4 regions of the Paenibacillus gansuensis genome follow, and region 2 is predicted to be linked to each of the others. Evidence: riboswitches for the same ligand, from Rfam matches in the RefSeq annotation. Region 2 holds a riboswitch; each other region holds the start of a gene.
The links. Region 2 has a riboswitch for cyclic di-GMP ahead of ACFSUF_RS15500 (RHS repeat-associated core domain-containing protein). Riboswitches for the same ligand answer to the same signal wherever they lie in the genome.
Positions count from the first base shown of each region.

Region 1: another riboswitch for cyclic di-GMP. It lies ahead of ACFSUF_RS18330 (hypothetical protein); the one in region 2 lies ahead of ACFSUF_RS15500 (RHS repeat-associated core domain-containing protein).
Region 3: another riboswitch for cyclic di-GMP. It lies ahead of ACFSUF_RS24450 (IPT/TIG domain-containing protein); the one in region 2 lies ahead of ACFSUF_RS15500 (RHS repeat-associated core domain-containing protein).
Region 4: another riboswitch for cyclic di-GMP. It lies ahead of ACFSUF_RS16225 (anti-repressor SinI family protein); the one in region 2 lies ahead of ACFSUF_RS15500 (RHS repeat-associated core domain-containing protein).

Region 1 is NZ_JBHUME010000011.1:228,638-232,583, forward strand. Features, by position in the region: gene ACFSUF_RS18320 (DICT sensory domain-containing protein) at 1-188, shown strand, start outside; gene ACFSUF_RS18325 (DMT family transporter) at 185-1,135, shown strand; cyclic di-GMP riboswitch class I at 1,323-1,408, shown strand; gene ACFSUF_RS18330 (hypothetical protein) at 1,441-1,644, shown strand; gene ACFSUF_RS18335 (DUF1273 domain-containing protein) at 1,687-2,241, opposite strand; gene ACFSUF_RS18340 (CBO0543 family protein) at 2,730-3,245, shown strand; gene ACFSUF_RS18345 (diguanylate cyclase domain-containing protein) at 3,258-3,946, opposite strand, start outside.
Region 2 is NZ_JBHUME010000009.1:63,134-67,079, forward strand. Features, by position in the region: gene ACFSUF_RS15500 (RHS repeat-associated core domain-containing protein) at 1-2,120, opposite strand, end outside; cyclic di-GMP riboswitch class I at 2,213-2,288, opposite strand; gene ACFSUF_RS15505 (cellulase family glycosylhydrolase) at 2,518-3,946, opposite strand, start outside.
Region 3 is NZ_JBHUME010000019.1:349,676-353,621, reverse strand. Features, by position in the region: gene ACFSUF_RS24450 (IPT/TIG domain-containing protein) at 1-2,591, opposite strand, end outside; cyclic di-GMP riboswitch class I at 2,670-2,747, opposite strand; gene ACFSUF_RS24445 (hypothetical protein) at 2,772-3,107, opposite strand; gene fliS (flagellar export chaperone FliS) at 3,100-3,504, opposite strand; gene fliD (flagellar filament capping protein FliD) at 3,528-3,946, opposite strand, start outside.
Region 4 is NZ_JBHUME010000009.1:223,192-227,137, forward strand. Features, by position in the region: gene ACFSUF_RS16215 (lipid II:glycine glycyltransferase FemX) at 1-498, opposite strand, end outside; gene ACFSUF_RS16220 (GNAT family N-acetyltransferase) at 653-1,471, opposite strand; gene ACFSUF_RS16225 (anti-repressor SinI family protein) at 1,468-1,611, opposite strand; cyclic di-GMP riboswitch class I at 1,649-1,733, opposite strand; gene ACFSUF_RS16230 (helix-turn-helix domain-containing protein) at 2,072-2,419, shown strand; gene ACFSUF_RS16235 (metallophosphoesterase) at 2,416-3,279, shown strand; gene ACFSUF_RS16240 (sensor histidine kinase) at 3,431-3,946, opposite strand, start outside.

The DNA of each region.
Region 1 (3,946 bases), on a different contig from region 2:
TGGTCGTCCAGGCTCCAACGATGAAAATGATGATGACCGCTTATGACCTGGAAGGATTCGGCGTACATGCCGTGGAAGAGAACCGCAAGTTCCGCGGCGTAAAGTCCAACTCTCCGAAACTGGTAGACCAAGCGGCACAGCTTCTGGCGAATGTTGTTGATTCGGCCAAAACAGGAAACAGAGCATGATCAAGCCGGATGCCAGACGCAGCGGCTTACTCTGGGTGGCGCTGGGGGCCGCCATGTGGGGCACGGACGCCTTGTTCCGCAGCGGATTGGTGGAGCGGCTCACCTCGCTGCAGATCGTTTGGCTTGAGCATGCCTTGATCAGCCTGATGATGCTGCCTTGGATCATCCGCGCCTTCCGCAAGCTGTCCGGCTTGTCTGCCGGCGGGTGGCTGCTCCTGCTCGCCGTCTCGTGGGGAAGCTCCGCCCTCGCCACCTGGGCGTTCACGGAAGCGTTCCGCTACGGCCACCCGAGCGCGGTCGTCCTGCTGCAGAAACTGCAGCCCCTTTTCGCCGTCCTGGCGGCGAAATGGCTGCTGCGCGAGCGCTGGTCCAGCACCTACTACGTCGTGCTGCCCGGAGCCTTGCTCGGCGCCTACGTGCTGTCGTTCGGGTTCTCCGCCCCCTTCACCGCAGCACACGGCGGCCAGTGGGCCGGCTCCCTGCTCGCGATCGCTGCTGCGCTGCTCTGGGGCTGCGGCACGACCTTCGGCCGCAGCCTGCTCCAGCGCTTCAGCTTCGCGGAGCTGACCGGGCTGCGCGTCTTCTGCGCGCTGCCGATGCTCACCCTGCTGCAGACGCTGCAGGGCGGACTGACCCCAGCCCTCGGGGAGCTGACTTTCCCCCTCGGGCTGGACCTGTTCCTGCTCTCGCTGGTTCCCGGCTTGGCAGGGCTGCTCCTGTACTACTACGGCTTGCAGCGCACGCAAGCCGCCTATGCCGCCATCGCCGAGCTGTCGTTTCCAGCGGCCGCCCTGCTCATCAACCGGTACTTCCTGGGCCAGTCCGTTTCCATGGCGCAAATCGCCGGCGTGCTCTTGATCTGGCTCATGGTAGCTTACCTGTCCCGGCAGAAGGAGAACCCGCTGCCCGCGCTCGCGGCACGGAATCACAGGGCCCAAATGTTATAACATCTCCCTTAACCGTGGTACGCCTGCCTGTTCTTTTTATAAGGAACAGCAGGAGTTCCACGGTTTTCATCCCTTTCGCCCAGCTACAAACACGCAAATTCACAAAGAGACAGACCTTGGAACTATGGTGATATCCGGCGGCCCTGTGATAGGATGTACGTAAGTAAACCATCCAGCGGGAACCGCTTACAGACAAAGGCAAACTTGCCGAAAGGCAGGGACGCAAAGCACCAGGGCTACGGATAACGCATCTATGCCGGCTGTGTTACCTAACAAGAGGTCGCTCTTATTAGGAGATGTATAGCATGAAAAGCCCCTCAGACTACCTCCACAATGCCTTATCGATGAAACGGTCCTCTTTTCCCCAAGAAGAAAAGAAGCGCCATTACCGTGAATTGCTGGTACGGATGAAGAATGAATACGGCCTGCTGCTGAATGCTGATCATCCGGACAAGCATACTGAAGCTATGGAAGTATATCGGCAAATCATGGTTCTAAACCAAGGATGACCGCTTATGTTAGCCGCAAATACCAACCATAAGGTTGGTATTTTACTGCATGTCGCGCGTCTGTTCGTCTGCAATGCTTTGTACATCCTCGGCTGTAATGGTCAAGTAGGCGTACCCGTCTTCCTCATGCCTCTTCAAAGCCCGCTGCTTCATATATTTGGGGCTGGCCTCACCTGCATCTTCATCATAAAACAGCAAGATGCCGTCGGATTTCCTAAGCAGCAGCTGATCTCTTGCCGTAAGCTGCCACACACCGCTGTACGGCTGGTTGCTGACCGATCCGCAGTAATCCGCGCCTTTGAGAATCCCGCGGTAATAGTCCTGTTTGGCCTCGGGCCATTTCTCTTCCGGATTAAGATAAGCCGTAATAATAGCCAGTTTTACATCGGGATACTGTTTCTTCAGCTCGATGACAACTTCGCACGCCCACAGGTCCACCCCGTATTGACCCGCCGTAATCACCCATTCCAGCCCTTCTTCGATCAACGGAACCAGCTTATCCCGCAAAGCCTGCTTGATATAGACGATCCCTGCATGCTTCTGGTCATATATGCTCAATTCCTGAGCCCGATAGCCTGTAACAAGCAGTGTTTTCACCCTTAGGATTCTCCTTCCGTTGAAATTCATTGTTTTCTAATTATACCGCTTTAAGCCGTTCATAACTGTTTTTTCATCAATTACCATCCAGTCTTTTTACCTTGACAAGAAAAGTTACACTGGTACAATATTCATAAAATAACACATGAATTTTTTTGCATATACTTGATCATTCCTATTTTTTTCGGGTAAAAGTTGCACTTAGACAACACTCTTTGGTTTGTACAACAGCAGTGCTAACGAGAAGGAGATATGGCTGAAGGTGCTGGCTTGGACCGTTGCCGTTATAATCGTGTCGCTGAATTTGTACATGCTGTATCGGACGTTCTTTTAAGAGAAGGGGCTGCCCCAAGGTTGATATAACCTTGAGGCAGCCCCTTTGTTGTCTTTCCGACGCCCTGCGGCGAAAGGTATAAGTTGGCAGTAACTAGAGCACAGTAACAAGTATCTGTAAGCAGCGTGACTCCAGTCAAGCGAGGTAGAACTTCATGCATGTATTATTTACGCTTGCCATCCTTTGCTTTGTATATTTTAAAGGGGACTGGCGCGATTGGCAGAAATACGGTTTGTCGATGTTCTATCCCGCCGCCTGTGACCTGCTCTATAACATTTTGTGCCAGGATAAGCTTCTATGGAGTTATCATCCGGACCCGCACTTATTTCCCCGCTCTCATGTGGCGGTCGATCTCCTCTATACGTTCCTCATCCTGCCTTCTGTTGCCTTAATGTACTTAACGAACTACCCTTTCGGCGAACGGGCCTGGCGTCAATGCAAATATATTTTGCTGTGGGTAGCCGGCTCATTGGCTGTGGAATATGTGTTTATCGCCTTCGGCAGGCTGGAATTAATGAACGGATACCGGTTTTGGATGGAGGCCCTGTTTTACCCCACCATGTACCTGATGCTGCGCCTTCATTACACCCGTCCCGTGCTTACTTATCTGATTTCCATCTTCATTATCTGGTTTTTGATGAGCGTATTCGAAGTTCCTTTGCCGCACTGAAACCCTGGATGCTTACACATCATATTCCAGCTGCTTCCGCGCCTGCGAGATGAAATCCAGCGGCGATTCAATGGCAGTTTCGTCATATTCCACGGCACCGATCCTCAAATCCAGCTCCACGGAGAACCGTCCTGCATAATCCTGCATATTCAGATCCTCCACCTTGTCCCTCAACCGGTCAATGACAATGTTGGCGCCTTCCCTGTCCGTAAATAGCAGCATGCCCCACGTAGGGTTATTGCTGTTAAGCATGTAAAGGGAGTCGTTCGTCCGGATGGTAGTCTGGCTGAGCGAAGAAACATCGAAAATCGCCTCCGTCATCTGGTCCTCACTGATCATCTGCTTAATTTCATCCCAATACTTCACGTTGGCCACAACCAGTGTCAGAGGAATCTGATACCGTTTGGACAGGGCCATAAAGATGGTAGCATCCTTTTGGAAGGAGCGGATATTTTTCAGGTTGGTATGTTCGTCCATCGTGGCCAGGGAGACCGTCGCTTTTTTCAATCTGGCATTCTCCGCCTGGATCGCTTTATTTGCATATGTCAGCAGCCAGGTAGTCAGCGTATAAATCGGGGTCATGATCAGCCAAAAATAAGTCTGAAGCTCCACCACCCCTCCGGTTACAGCCGTCCGGTACAACGTGAACGTGCCGTAGCCGAACAGGAACAGGATATTAATAATCAGGCCCGTGGTCACAT
Region 2 (3,946 bases):
TGGTCGTCATACTCGTAATACACGATGCGCCCGGAAGGACTTTGCTCTGCAGCCACCTGATCATGGTCATTGTATTTGTATTTTTGCTCTCTTTGTAACGGATCCGCCTGCCGGATCAGGTTGTTGGCGCTGTAAGTATAGGTTGTTTTCGCCAATTCTTGCCCGTTTTCCGTGGTTACGGTCTCTTCCTTCTCGGTAGGACGGAAAGCGTCGTTCCATCTCAAGGTGTAATCACCGAGCGGGTGCGATACTTTCGCTTCCTTCGTTCCGTAGGCAACGCCCACAAACTCTTCCTTCTGGTCCTGTTTGCGCGTCATGCCCATCCGGGTGACACGGTTCTGCCCGTCATAGACCCAGTCGGTCACCACCGATTCCGGTGTGATCCCGCTCTCTTCGCGATCATTATTGCCGTTGTCTACTACTTTCGAAATACGGTGCAGGTCATCATAGACGAAGCGGATCAGTTTATTAGAAGGGTCCCTGTAGCCTACAAACTCTCCTGCTTTATTGTACATGTAGAAAAACTTCTGTTGGACAGTTAAATCCGCATGGCCTAAAAGATTCGTAATGATAGTCGTTTTTATATTATCGGTATCTTTATCGTATATGAAATCGACGCGATGCTTGTTCGTGTCATATACTGACTCAATCCTGTAATCAAGAGTAGGGTACGTAAGCACGCCTGACCATTCAAAATAGATCTGGTTTTCATTCCGGTCTTGAATCAACCAAAACCGTCCGTCGTTCTTAAAACGGTATCTCAGCTGATCCGGCCACTCGATAATGAAGGCATTCTTGTCATCCTCGCTATCCAAATTCGGGTCCAGCTTCAACTTGGGATAATGCTGCTTCTGCCCGTTGGTATAGGTGATATAATCATTGCCTTCCGGCTTAAACCAATACAGCGTTCCGTCGAAGCCCTGCCAGGTGATGTCTCCGGTTGTCCATTTTGTCAATCGGGAGTCCAGATTAAAGCTCCAGCCATAGCCGAAAGGACCTTTCTGCCGGTTCTGGTGATTGTATGTAAAATAAACGTCCAGGTCGATGCCCGGGCTCTTCTGAGTAAATCCCTGGAAGGTCTGCATCCCGTTGCCGGTCGTGAGGTTCACCCTCACCTCTTTGTCTGCCACCACGGACTCCACGTTCGGCAAATGATCTTCCGAGCCTGTTCCAGGCATGAACGGACGGACCGGCAGCCTCTCCTCCGTCTTGTTCCCCACGATGTCTACAGCAGTGATAAGCATCTCTTCCGCATCGCCCGGCTGTGCGGACAAAGCGATCCGAAGCGGGGCGGTCTCCCACACTTTCACCTTCTCGGTATCGCCCTTCACAGAAAGCTTCTTCATTCCGGCAACCAAATCACGGACTTCCACCGCTAAGCTGCCGCCGCCAAGCGGATGTACGCCCATAATTTCCGGCCCCGTGCGGTCCAGCAAGACCATCCTGAACTCGGTATCATATTGGGGAGCCGGGACCTCTTTGATATCAGCCTGTCCGCCCGGACTTTCCGAAGGAATAGAGAATTTCACCGTTAACGCGTGCGCTGTAAGCTGCAAGTGATAGACTCCATCCGGAATTTCCTTGCCGGAAGCGTCCTTCCCTGTCCATATAAATTGATTCACACCGCTGCTATCCTTGCTGGCGGTCATCAATGGATAAATTTTCTTAGTACCGACTTCTTTCAAATTTAGGGTTACGGTATAACCCGCGGGAGCATTTACCGGCTCCCCTTCCTGCGAGTCGATCCACTTCTTCAAATTATCAGTCCAAGATATGGTCATCTGGTCTTTATCGTTCGGAAAAATATCCGCCGCATCCGACAGCTTCAAGTATGCGTTGCCTTTACCGCCCTTCTCCTCCATATCGGGACGCTCTTTAAATACTTGATCCCCCTCAAATGAGTAGAATTTCGGAGTTTCGGTCCGGTCCGGATCATCGGTCCACGGATCTTGCACCTCTCCTGCCGTCGTATTGGCCTTGATCGCCTCTACACCGGCAGCCACGGCCTCGCCAAGTCGATCGGCAGCCTCCGCCCATACTGGAACCGGCAATAAATTAAACAATAGTGATGAAACTATCAAACCGGCCAAACCTTTACCAAACTTCTTCTTACCTATCACATTCCCACCCCTTATTCCCCGAAAAACAAAAGAGCCGCAACGCATCCAAGCGTTCGGCTCTACGGCATAATACTCCCTGCCTTGCACAACACTTCGGCGGTCTGGCGATCCTTCTCAGGACCCATGACTTTGCGTCTCCACCTTACGATGGGTTTGCCTTTTCGGTATGATAATTAGTACTAATATACTAAAATACTAATGTTATGTGCATTATTATAGCATAAATTGGTGAATTGTGGAGATTCACAAGAAAATAATAGGAGGTTTATAGTTCTATTGGATTAAAACTATAATTAACAGATTTCGCATTAGTAATCTGTCATTAAGGAACCTTGTTACAATAAGAAAAACCAGCCTTTGATGGCTGGTTTTAATGTAACCTTTGCGAACGTTTACTTTAAGGCGCCGAGCTAATGACAAACTCTTCCCAGCCCTGAACCGTATCGCGATTCGCGTAAAGGACGGCGCCTAAATTCAAGTCCGCACTGACGTACTTATTGTTGGCTAGCGCCAGCAGGGCCACTTTTCCGTTACCGCGGTCGATCAAACGGAACTTTTCCCATCCTTGGATGGTGGCCGCTCTCGCGATCAGCTTCGCATCTTGGTTCAGATCGGCCGTTACGTATTTATTGTTGGCCTTGGACAAGAAAGAGACCGTCCCGTCGGAATTTGAGACAACGGTAAACTTTTCCCAATCATTAACTATATCGCGGTTTGCGACCAATGGACTGGCTCCTCCGTTATCGGCAGAAGCAAATTTATTGTTTGCCATAGCTTTTATGCTCGATGTTGTACGGCTAACTGGACTTTGGCCGGCATACTTTTTAACGACATTAATGAAAGGTGTGTTAGCTTGGAAATAGCTTGTGGCGAACTTGCTCCACTTGGACGTGATAGTCGCTGCGCTGTCATTATAAATATCCGGTACGGGATTCATATTATTATGATAATAACCCCAGTTTCCTCCACCGGTTACTTTATACGACCAATTGGACCAGGAGGCGTTCAAATTATTCAGCCCGGCCAGCCATTTCTCTGTCAAATCAAGCTGACCGAAGGAAAACTCGCCTGCGTAAACCGGGACGTTGTAATTGGTCTGATATTGGGCCATTTTGGTCAACCAATTATCGATCATGGAATTAGTCAAATTCCAATCATTATAGTTCGTCGTGTTGTAATGATGCGTTTCATAGACAACGTTCGTCCAGCCGTATGTCGACGGCGGCAAGGATTGCTCCCAGTCGAAGAACGCCGCTACAATAATGATATGGTTTGGATCTTTGGCGCGAACCGCTGTGTACAGGCGGTTATATAAATCATATTTTTGTTTAACCTGTGCAGCATTTTCCGCCGATCCCATTGTAACCAACGGTTCATTCATTAAATCGTACCCTGCCACCGCCGGGTTGCCGTTATAACGGGTTGCGATTCGCTCCCAAATCTGCACCGTTCTGTCCTGGTAAGTTTGATTGCTCCATAACTGATTGGAGTCCGATATGCCGCAGGATTGCCATGGACAATCCCCTCCCTGGATACCGTGGAAATCCAGAATTACGTAAATGTTACGGAGCGCGCTCTGGTTGATAACCCAATCCAGCTCCCGGAAAGAGATAGAGTCCGGTTTCATGCTGCCGTCCGGATTCATGAAGTCCTCCCAATACATCGGCACCCGTACCACATTGAGTCCCATGCTCTGGATATTGTCTAAATCACTCGATTGAATCCACACATCATGATAACCCTGCTGAAGACTGTGATTCATATCCGTTCCGAAGCGGCTCCATAGCGTTTTAGTCAGCGTATACTGATCAGGGGTATTCATGGGA
Region 3 (3,946 bases), on a different contig from region 2:
CCCGAAGGATTCGTCAGCACTACATTAACGGCACCCGCTACTGCACTGCTAGGCGTAATGATTTTAATTCGATTTGCGCTGTAATAAGTAGCCACTGGCACAGACTTTCCAGCGATTTGAACGGTTATTTTGGAGTCAAAATTCGTACCGTCAATTAGAACAGCGGTGCCGCCCGCAAGAGGCCCATTATTCGGCGAAATCGATGTAATCGTAGGCAATGCCTCCATATAAGTAAATGCTTGGCTTATAATGGCTTCCTGTCCGTCTGGATTAACGACTCTAACATCGACTGGGCCTTTAGATACAGCTGCTGGAGAAGTGACTTGAATGCGTCCCGTAACCATGTAATTAAATTGAGCTAAATTATTTCCAAAATACACCTTTGCTCCTGAGGCAAAGTTCGTACCGTTAATATTGACAAGCGTACCGCCGGACAAATAACCAGAATCGGGGCTTATGGAAGAAATTGTAGGAGCTTCTGCTTTAGGAGGTAATGTATAAGTATAACCTCCTGTTACAGTCGCCTCTTGACCATCCGGATTTACAACCTTTACATCCACGACCCCTTCTGTTAGAGATGGCGGGGTAGTCACTTTAATTCTTGAACCTGAGAAATAAGTCGTTAATTTGCCCTCAACATTTCCGAAAAACACTTTCGATTGAGAAGACAATCCGCTGCCATCAATTAACACATCGGTTCCTCCACTGATTACCCCGGTATTCGGTGTTATCACCGTAATCTTGGGAGCTGGCGCCGCAGGCAGAGGATCATAGCTGTATCCAGCAGGAGCAACAGCACTGGAGCCGTCCGAGTTTTCAACTTTTACATCCACCGGCCCTGGTTGAGTTGCCTTAGGAGCTGCTACTTTAATTCTTTGCGGGGAATAATATGTGACCATATTCGCTAAATTAGCCCCAAAATAAACCTTGGAGGAAGAGGTAAATAGATTGCCGTCTATAATTACAAATTCTCCTCCACTAACTAGTCCAGTATTGGGTGTAATCGAAGTGATTTCCAACTTAGGCAGTACTGGTTCATTGTAAGTGTACCCCTGTTGAACAGTCACAGTGGTTCCATCTGGATTCGTTAATGTAACATCCTTCGCCCCGGATGTTTCGCCTTCCGGAACAACTACCTTCATAAGGGTAGATCCATGATAATAATTCATGGCCGCCGGTTTCCCGCCGATAGTCACCTTAATGCCGGACATGAAATATCTTCCCGTAATCGTTACGATATTTCCACCAGCAAGCGGACCATTCGCAGGATCAATTAGTGTGATAATGGGTTCGGCCTTATACTGATAAGTGCTAAACGCTGTCTGCCCGTCAGGGTTTTTAACCGTTAATTCACTCGTACCTTGTACGCCTGGAGGCACAACAGCTTTCAACTCAATTGCACTTATCCATTGAATATTTAAAGCCTGTTTAGTCCCAATAGTGATAGTTGCTCCATTACGGAAATTTGAACCGATTATCGTAATTTCGTTTCCGCCGTCTGGATGCCCGCTGTTTGGTTGAACAGATGTAATTGTAGGTGCGGGAAAATTAACTTTTAAATATTTCTGAGGGATTAATTTCGTTCTTGCAGCACCCGCATAATCTAAATAGGTAGCCTTCGAATTATAATCAGATGTGTAGAAAGTACCTGTCTTGTTAAGGTCTTTAGGTCTGATTTTGTATGTAAAGGTAAGGGTATTATTCTTTAACTCCAAGAAACTCCATGTCAACGTGTTTCCATTCACCACAGGTTGAGGGATATTATCCTTATAGGAATCGGGGACAATTTCAAATTCAGGGGAAACGATATCAGACACAACCACATTGTATGCGCTAGCAATGCCTATCTCTTTAACAATCGCCGCATAAATTTCGGCAAGTCCGGTTGACCCAAGTACAAAGTGATGGTGACTTGAAGTGGTAGCCATTTCTTTTAACAAAATATTAGGTCCGCTTGTATCCGGGTTGTCTGTTGTATTCAACAATGCGATAGTGTAAAATACAATTCCTTCTTCTTTGGCTAAATTTGCCTTTTCCTTAGCGTACTGGTAAGCGGTTCCTGTAGGCACAGTCGCATCTCCATCCGTCATAAGCACAATAACAGGTTGTGCCTCTGGCCTTCTGCTCTCAAGCATCTCCATAGCTTTTAGGATGGAATCTCCAGTAGCGGTGGCTCCGCCTGCATTAAGATTACTAATATAATTCTTTACCTGAACCGAGTCCGTAGTAAGAGGCAGTCCCTGGGCATCGGAACTAAAATCTACAACGCCGACTCTATGTTTCGTCAGATCCATCATATCAACAAATTGCTTAGCTGAGCTTATTGCATCTGTCATTTTCTGACCTGTCATACTGCCCGAACGATCGATGATTACAATAACGTCGTTCGGCACAATTACATTAACAGGTGGCGTACCCTTAATATCCAAGGTAACTTCAGCCTCTTTGTCTGTTGTAATAGTTGCAGGATTTACAGACCTGTCCACTGAAACATAATCTGTAGCTGCAGATGCTGGAGTTACGTAGCACAAAGACGAAAACAAGAACATAAGCGACATGACGATGCATACTATTTTATTCAAAGATTTCATAGTTCTCCTCCTTCTTGGTAAACCAGTTCAACATGCAAAAAGAAGCAACAGCTGGTTGCTATTGCTCTGATTGGAACAAAAAGCAACCTGGCGAATCTAAACTTTAGACCCATGGCTTTGCGTCCTTACATCACTGTAAGTTTGCCATATTCATTTGGATAATTATAGAATATTATTAATCTATTTTTTTTGGTCGAAAAAGATACTATCTGAAATAAAATTCTCTTCATATCTATTTTTTTGTTTTCGAGCCATTGCGGCCATGTTGAAATTATGAAGCGATTCTTCTTTAAGCTGCTGCATTTTGTTCAAGATAACATGATCGTTTAGGAGCAGATTTACAATTCTATCCCTAAAGTGCTCTGCATTAATCTCAATCTGGTCTGAATTTAGTATCTGTTGAATCAGTTCTTCCCGTTTGTCAACATACTGAACCATCTCTTCAACAGACAGCAATTCAATCTGTCCAATCCATTGCTGGGTATGCTCCTCTAATTCTGACAATGATTTAGGCATGAGTCATCGCCTGAGACTTGCCGGAGATAATCAATTTGCTTGCTTCAATCCACGTTTCTTTTAGCTCTATCAGATAGCCCAGCACTTCTTCAATTGGGGACTTAACCTTTTTTATATTTCCTTGGATGAGCAAATAATTCATATACTCGTACAGCTTGTGCAACCCGTCCGACACTCCATGACTAGAATCCAAAGAAGAAATAAATTCATTGATGATAGCTTGAGCCTTGCACAAATTAATATTCGTCTGCTCATAATCATTGTTTTCAATCGCCTCAAGTCCAGACCTGCAAAAGCGAATCGCTCCATCATATAACATTATCAGCAGCTGAGCAGGAGTCGCTGTTAAAGCGGCATTCTCCAAATACTTGTTTGTAATTTTTTGATGTTGTAGCATAAGAGCCTCCCTCTTTTTAAGCTCTATTGACCACCAAAGGAATTCATTAAGGATGCCGACTGAGCTTGGTATTTATTCATAGCTTGTTCCATAGCGTTAAATTTTTTATAATAGTTGTTCTCTAACGTTGTTAGCTTGCTGCTTTTCTCCGAAATTTGAGTTAATAGTTTTTTTATTTCCCTGCCCATCATGCTTTCCGTATTATACGGCTGTGTTGTTGAAGAAGAGTATGCCGATGTGCCGACCTTGGAAGCGAACGCGTTAAGAGTTTCCTGAAGATTATCTTTCATTCTTTCAAACAAACCTGTTTCGTCATGAGTTGCCCCTTTTCCCGTAAAGAAGGACATTACCTTATCAGGATCGGTCTCAATCATCTGTCTTAATTTCGCTTCATCCTTTAACGTTAGCTTCCCTCCTTCGTAATACTTTCCGGTTACAAGCC
Region 4 (3,946 bases), 160 kb from region 2:
GCTGTCCAATACGTCCGTGCCGGGGCCGGTTAGATCGATGTGGACGGTATTACGGATATATTCCGGCTTCACGGACGGATAATTCCTGTAGTTGTTCAACAGCGGATGGAACCGGACAAACTCGGCGATGATGCCGTTCTCTCCGCAGAAGGCTTCAAACACTTCCGCGAACCTTCCGAAGAACGGCTCCGTCTCCCCGGTGTGTTCCACATTGGCGATCGGCCCCCCGTAACCGTATGGGGAAATGATATCGAATAATTCCCTGCCTTCTTGACGGATGGAAGCCAGCCCCAACTCTCGCAGGCTTCTCATGAGGAACGGATAGCACACGACCGCGTCCCCCTCCCGGTATACGAACAGACGGGATGTTCCCTCCCCGTTGTTTTCCGCCAAGCGTCCGTACTCCGGCGTGAAGTAGATATCTGCGCCGTTCACTTTCGACAGCACCTCATGCCAGGCTTCAGCTTGGGAAACTCCGTACACTGCGTAATCTTTCATGGTTATCCACCTTTACAAAGGATCATTGTTCATTCAGGTTAAACTGTGCCGTTCTTTAAAAAGAACATGATTGGCAAAAAAAGAGAGCAGCCATGTGTTACTTGCATTTTAGTTCTTTATAAAGAACATGTCAATGTAAGAATGGACGTGTATTTTAACTTAGGCTTAGCCTCATTCGTACACTTGCGCTGACTAGCTGAAATGAGGGATTTCCGGCAAGCTCAGGTTGTTTCGAAATAACGAACAGTTCTCTTCCGGGGTCTATAGAGTACAGCGCCCGCAGCAACCCGGGCGACAACGGATTGTCTCCCGAAACGATTCGAAAATACCGTTCATGAAGCCGAAATACCGCTTGGTCCGCACCGTTCACTTTAAGACGCAGGGTGGAGAACCCGTAGCGGTTATGGCAGTCTTCCGACGAAGCGGATTCATACACAGCACATGCTTCAGACGGCAGGAAGGCGGCCGCAGGATTAGGACCGGTAAGCCAGTAAGAAGTTGATGTGACTAAGTATCCCCTTTTCAAATACATGTGCAAAACGGCGTCGTTCCATACAAAACAATCCAGTTCTACCGCCGGCCGCCCCTGGTCCTGCGCTATGTGCTCCAGCGCGTCCAGCATCGCCCTGCCTGCCCCCCGGTTACGGAACCGGGCATCGACAGCAAAGTTATTTACAAACAGCTTCTCCTCATCCAGCGAGTACTCTGCAAAAGCTGCGATGTCATTCCCTGCATACAACGCCAGAAGAATGGTCTCCGGAACAAGGGATGATTGCTGCATCTTGATATAGTCCGTATATCCCGGACAGGAAAACTTCGTTAATTCATAAACGTGCGGGTTCAACGGATCCATCCATTCCCGCGTCCAAACAGAAATGATTTGAAAATCCCTGGTCTTCAACGGGAGCAGCTGCCAGTCTCCGTTCTGATGCCCGGCACCCGATGGGAAAGATAGTTTGGATCGCGAGATCATGGAGTTTGTACCGGGGCGGCCCCCGCAATAAACAGCTTTACCTCATCCGGCGTGATGCCCAGCTGCCGTGCCATGCTCAGTAAGTCTACCCACTCTTGATCCAATTCTTCTTCGATCCAACCCTGATTGGCGCTCATCATCCAAACTTTCCTCCCAATCCAATTCGAAACCGTGATACCAGGCAGTCCAGCTGTCATAGCACGATGCTTTAGACCTGTGACTTTGCGCCCCTGCTTTTCAGCGAGGTTTGCCTTTTGCCGATTCAACGTCCGTTATACAACTATCATACTAAGGCTCGGCTAAAAAGTATGTCAAAATGTAATGTCCTAAAATGTAATTATTTTGCAAAATGGTTATTTGGTCTCGATCCCTTGTGAAATAAGGAAAAAAATAGATGTAAATTCCAAAAAACTGTTAAATTATTCATTAAAGTACGTATATAAACCTATAAATCGACAGAACGGCGGAATGTTACCTAGATCATTTCGACTAATTTCGGAATTTTTATTCTTTATATGAAACAATCGTTCGTTTTAGAGGTATAATAGGAGGTAACATGTACGTACAGCAATTCTATTCTATTACAAAGGACCGATCAGAATGATAGGACATCGCATCAGAGCCTTGCGACAGGAACGGAAACTCTCCTTATCTGAACTAGCAGAACGTGCCGGTGTAGCAAAATCATATTTAAGCAATATGGAACGGGATATCCAGTCTAACCCATCCATTCAATTTCTAGAGAAGATCTCGGAGGCTCTGCATGTTTCGGTGGATGATATTCTGCAGAACCATCCGGCAGATGCCGCTTCCGGCCAGACGGGGAACGACACCGCTTTGGACCAGCAATGGGCCGAGCTCGTACGGGAGGCCATGAACTCCGGAGTCAGCAAGGAACAGTTCCGCGAGTTTCTTGAATTTAACAAATGGCGGGCGAACCAGAAGTGAAGCCCTCACCGCAGCTGACCCGGCGCAGATTTATCAAGCTGGGCGGCCTGTTGGCAGGGAGCCTGCTGGCCTCCCCTTTCGCCGGCTTCGGTTACTCCCGTTATCTGGAGCCGCGATTGCTGCAGGTGAAAGAGCTGACGCTGACCTTTCCCCGCCTGCCCTCCGAATTCAACGGTCTGCGGATCGTTCAGTTCAGCGATGTTCATCTGGATTTTCATTATGGGCTGGATCGCCTGGAAAAGCTGGTGTCCCGGATTCAGAATTTGGACCCGGATCTGGTGTGCTTTACGGGCGATATGTACGACACTTATATCGGCGAGGAGGCGTCCGGCTGTTCCCGCATTTTGTCACGCCTGAAGGCGCCTCTGGGCAAATGGGCCGTGCTGGGGAACCATGACTACACTGCAGGCAGCCGTCATGTGGCCGAGGTGATGGCGGAGGGCGGCTTTTCCATGTTGATAAACCGTTCCGGTACCATAGAGCGGAACGGTTCACGCCTGCGGATCGCGGGCGTGGACGATGTGCTGAAGGGCAGCGCGGACCTGGAGCGTGCGCTGCCGGCTTCCACAGGAGATCTGTTCACGATCCTCCTGGCGCATGAGCCCGATCTGGCGGACGAAGCGCTCCGCTTTCCTGTGGATCTGCAGCTTTCGGGACACAGCCACGGCGGTCAGGTGCGGGTGCCGTTCTACGGAGCGGTGTTTACGCCGGAGTATGCGCGCAAGTACATCGACGGATTGTTCGAGCTTGGGCAAGGCAGGCTCAAGCTTTACGTCAATCGCGGAATCGGCGTCTCCACGCATCCGATCCGCTTCTGGTGCCTGCCGGAGCTGACTGTGTTTACGCTCCGCCAAGGATAAAAGGCCGGGTCTCGTTAGAGGCCGGCCTTTTTGTTATGTTGACGAGGGACATAAATCCGAAGTGTCACTCTCATTCCCACCTTACGTCCGTAGTTTTATAAGTATTCATAAACTAACGATTTATCCGGGCCTGAAAGCTCTATCAGCAAGTCTAGCCCTCCTCCCGCTGTTTACCTGACTTTTGCTTGATGTTAAATGTATCTTTGCCGCCAATCGGCAGTCTCACCAAAAATGAGGTTTTTCCTTCCGCGCTTGCCGCGTAAATCACGCCATGGTGCAGCTCCACAATGTTCTTGGCGATCGCAAGGCCAAGTCCCGAACCGCCCGTATTCCGTGAACGGGATTGCTCGCCGCGATAAAACCGTTCAAACAACAACGGAATCACCGATGCCGGCAAAGGCTCCCCGTAATTTGCGATCTCGACGACGGCTTGCCCGTTGTCGCTCCAAGCCGAGACATCGATCTGCCTGCCTTCTTTCCCGTACTGAATAGCGTTGACGATTAAGTTTTCAAACACCCGGACAAGCTTGTCTCCATCTGCATCGACGAAGATTGGATGATTAGGGACAGCCAAGTGACATTCCATCTCCGCCTGCTCGAACTGCAGCCGAAATTGTGCTACCAATTGCCCCAGCATCTCGGCGAGATTGATTGGGGACAGCCGAAG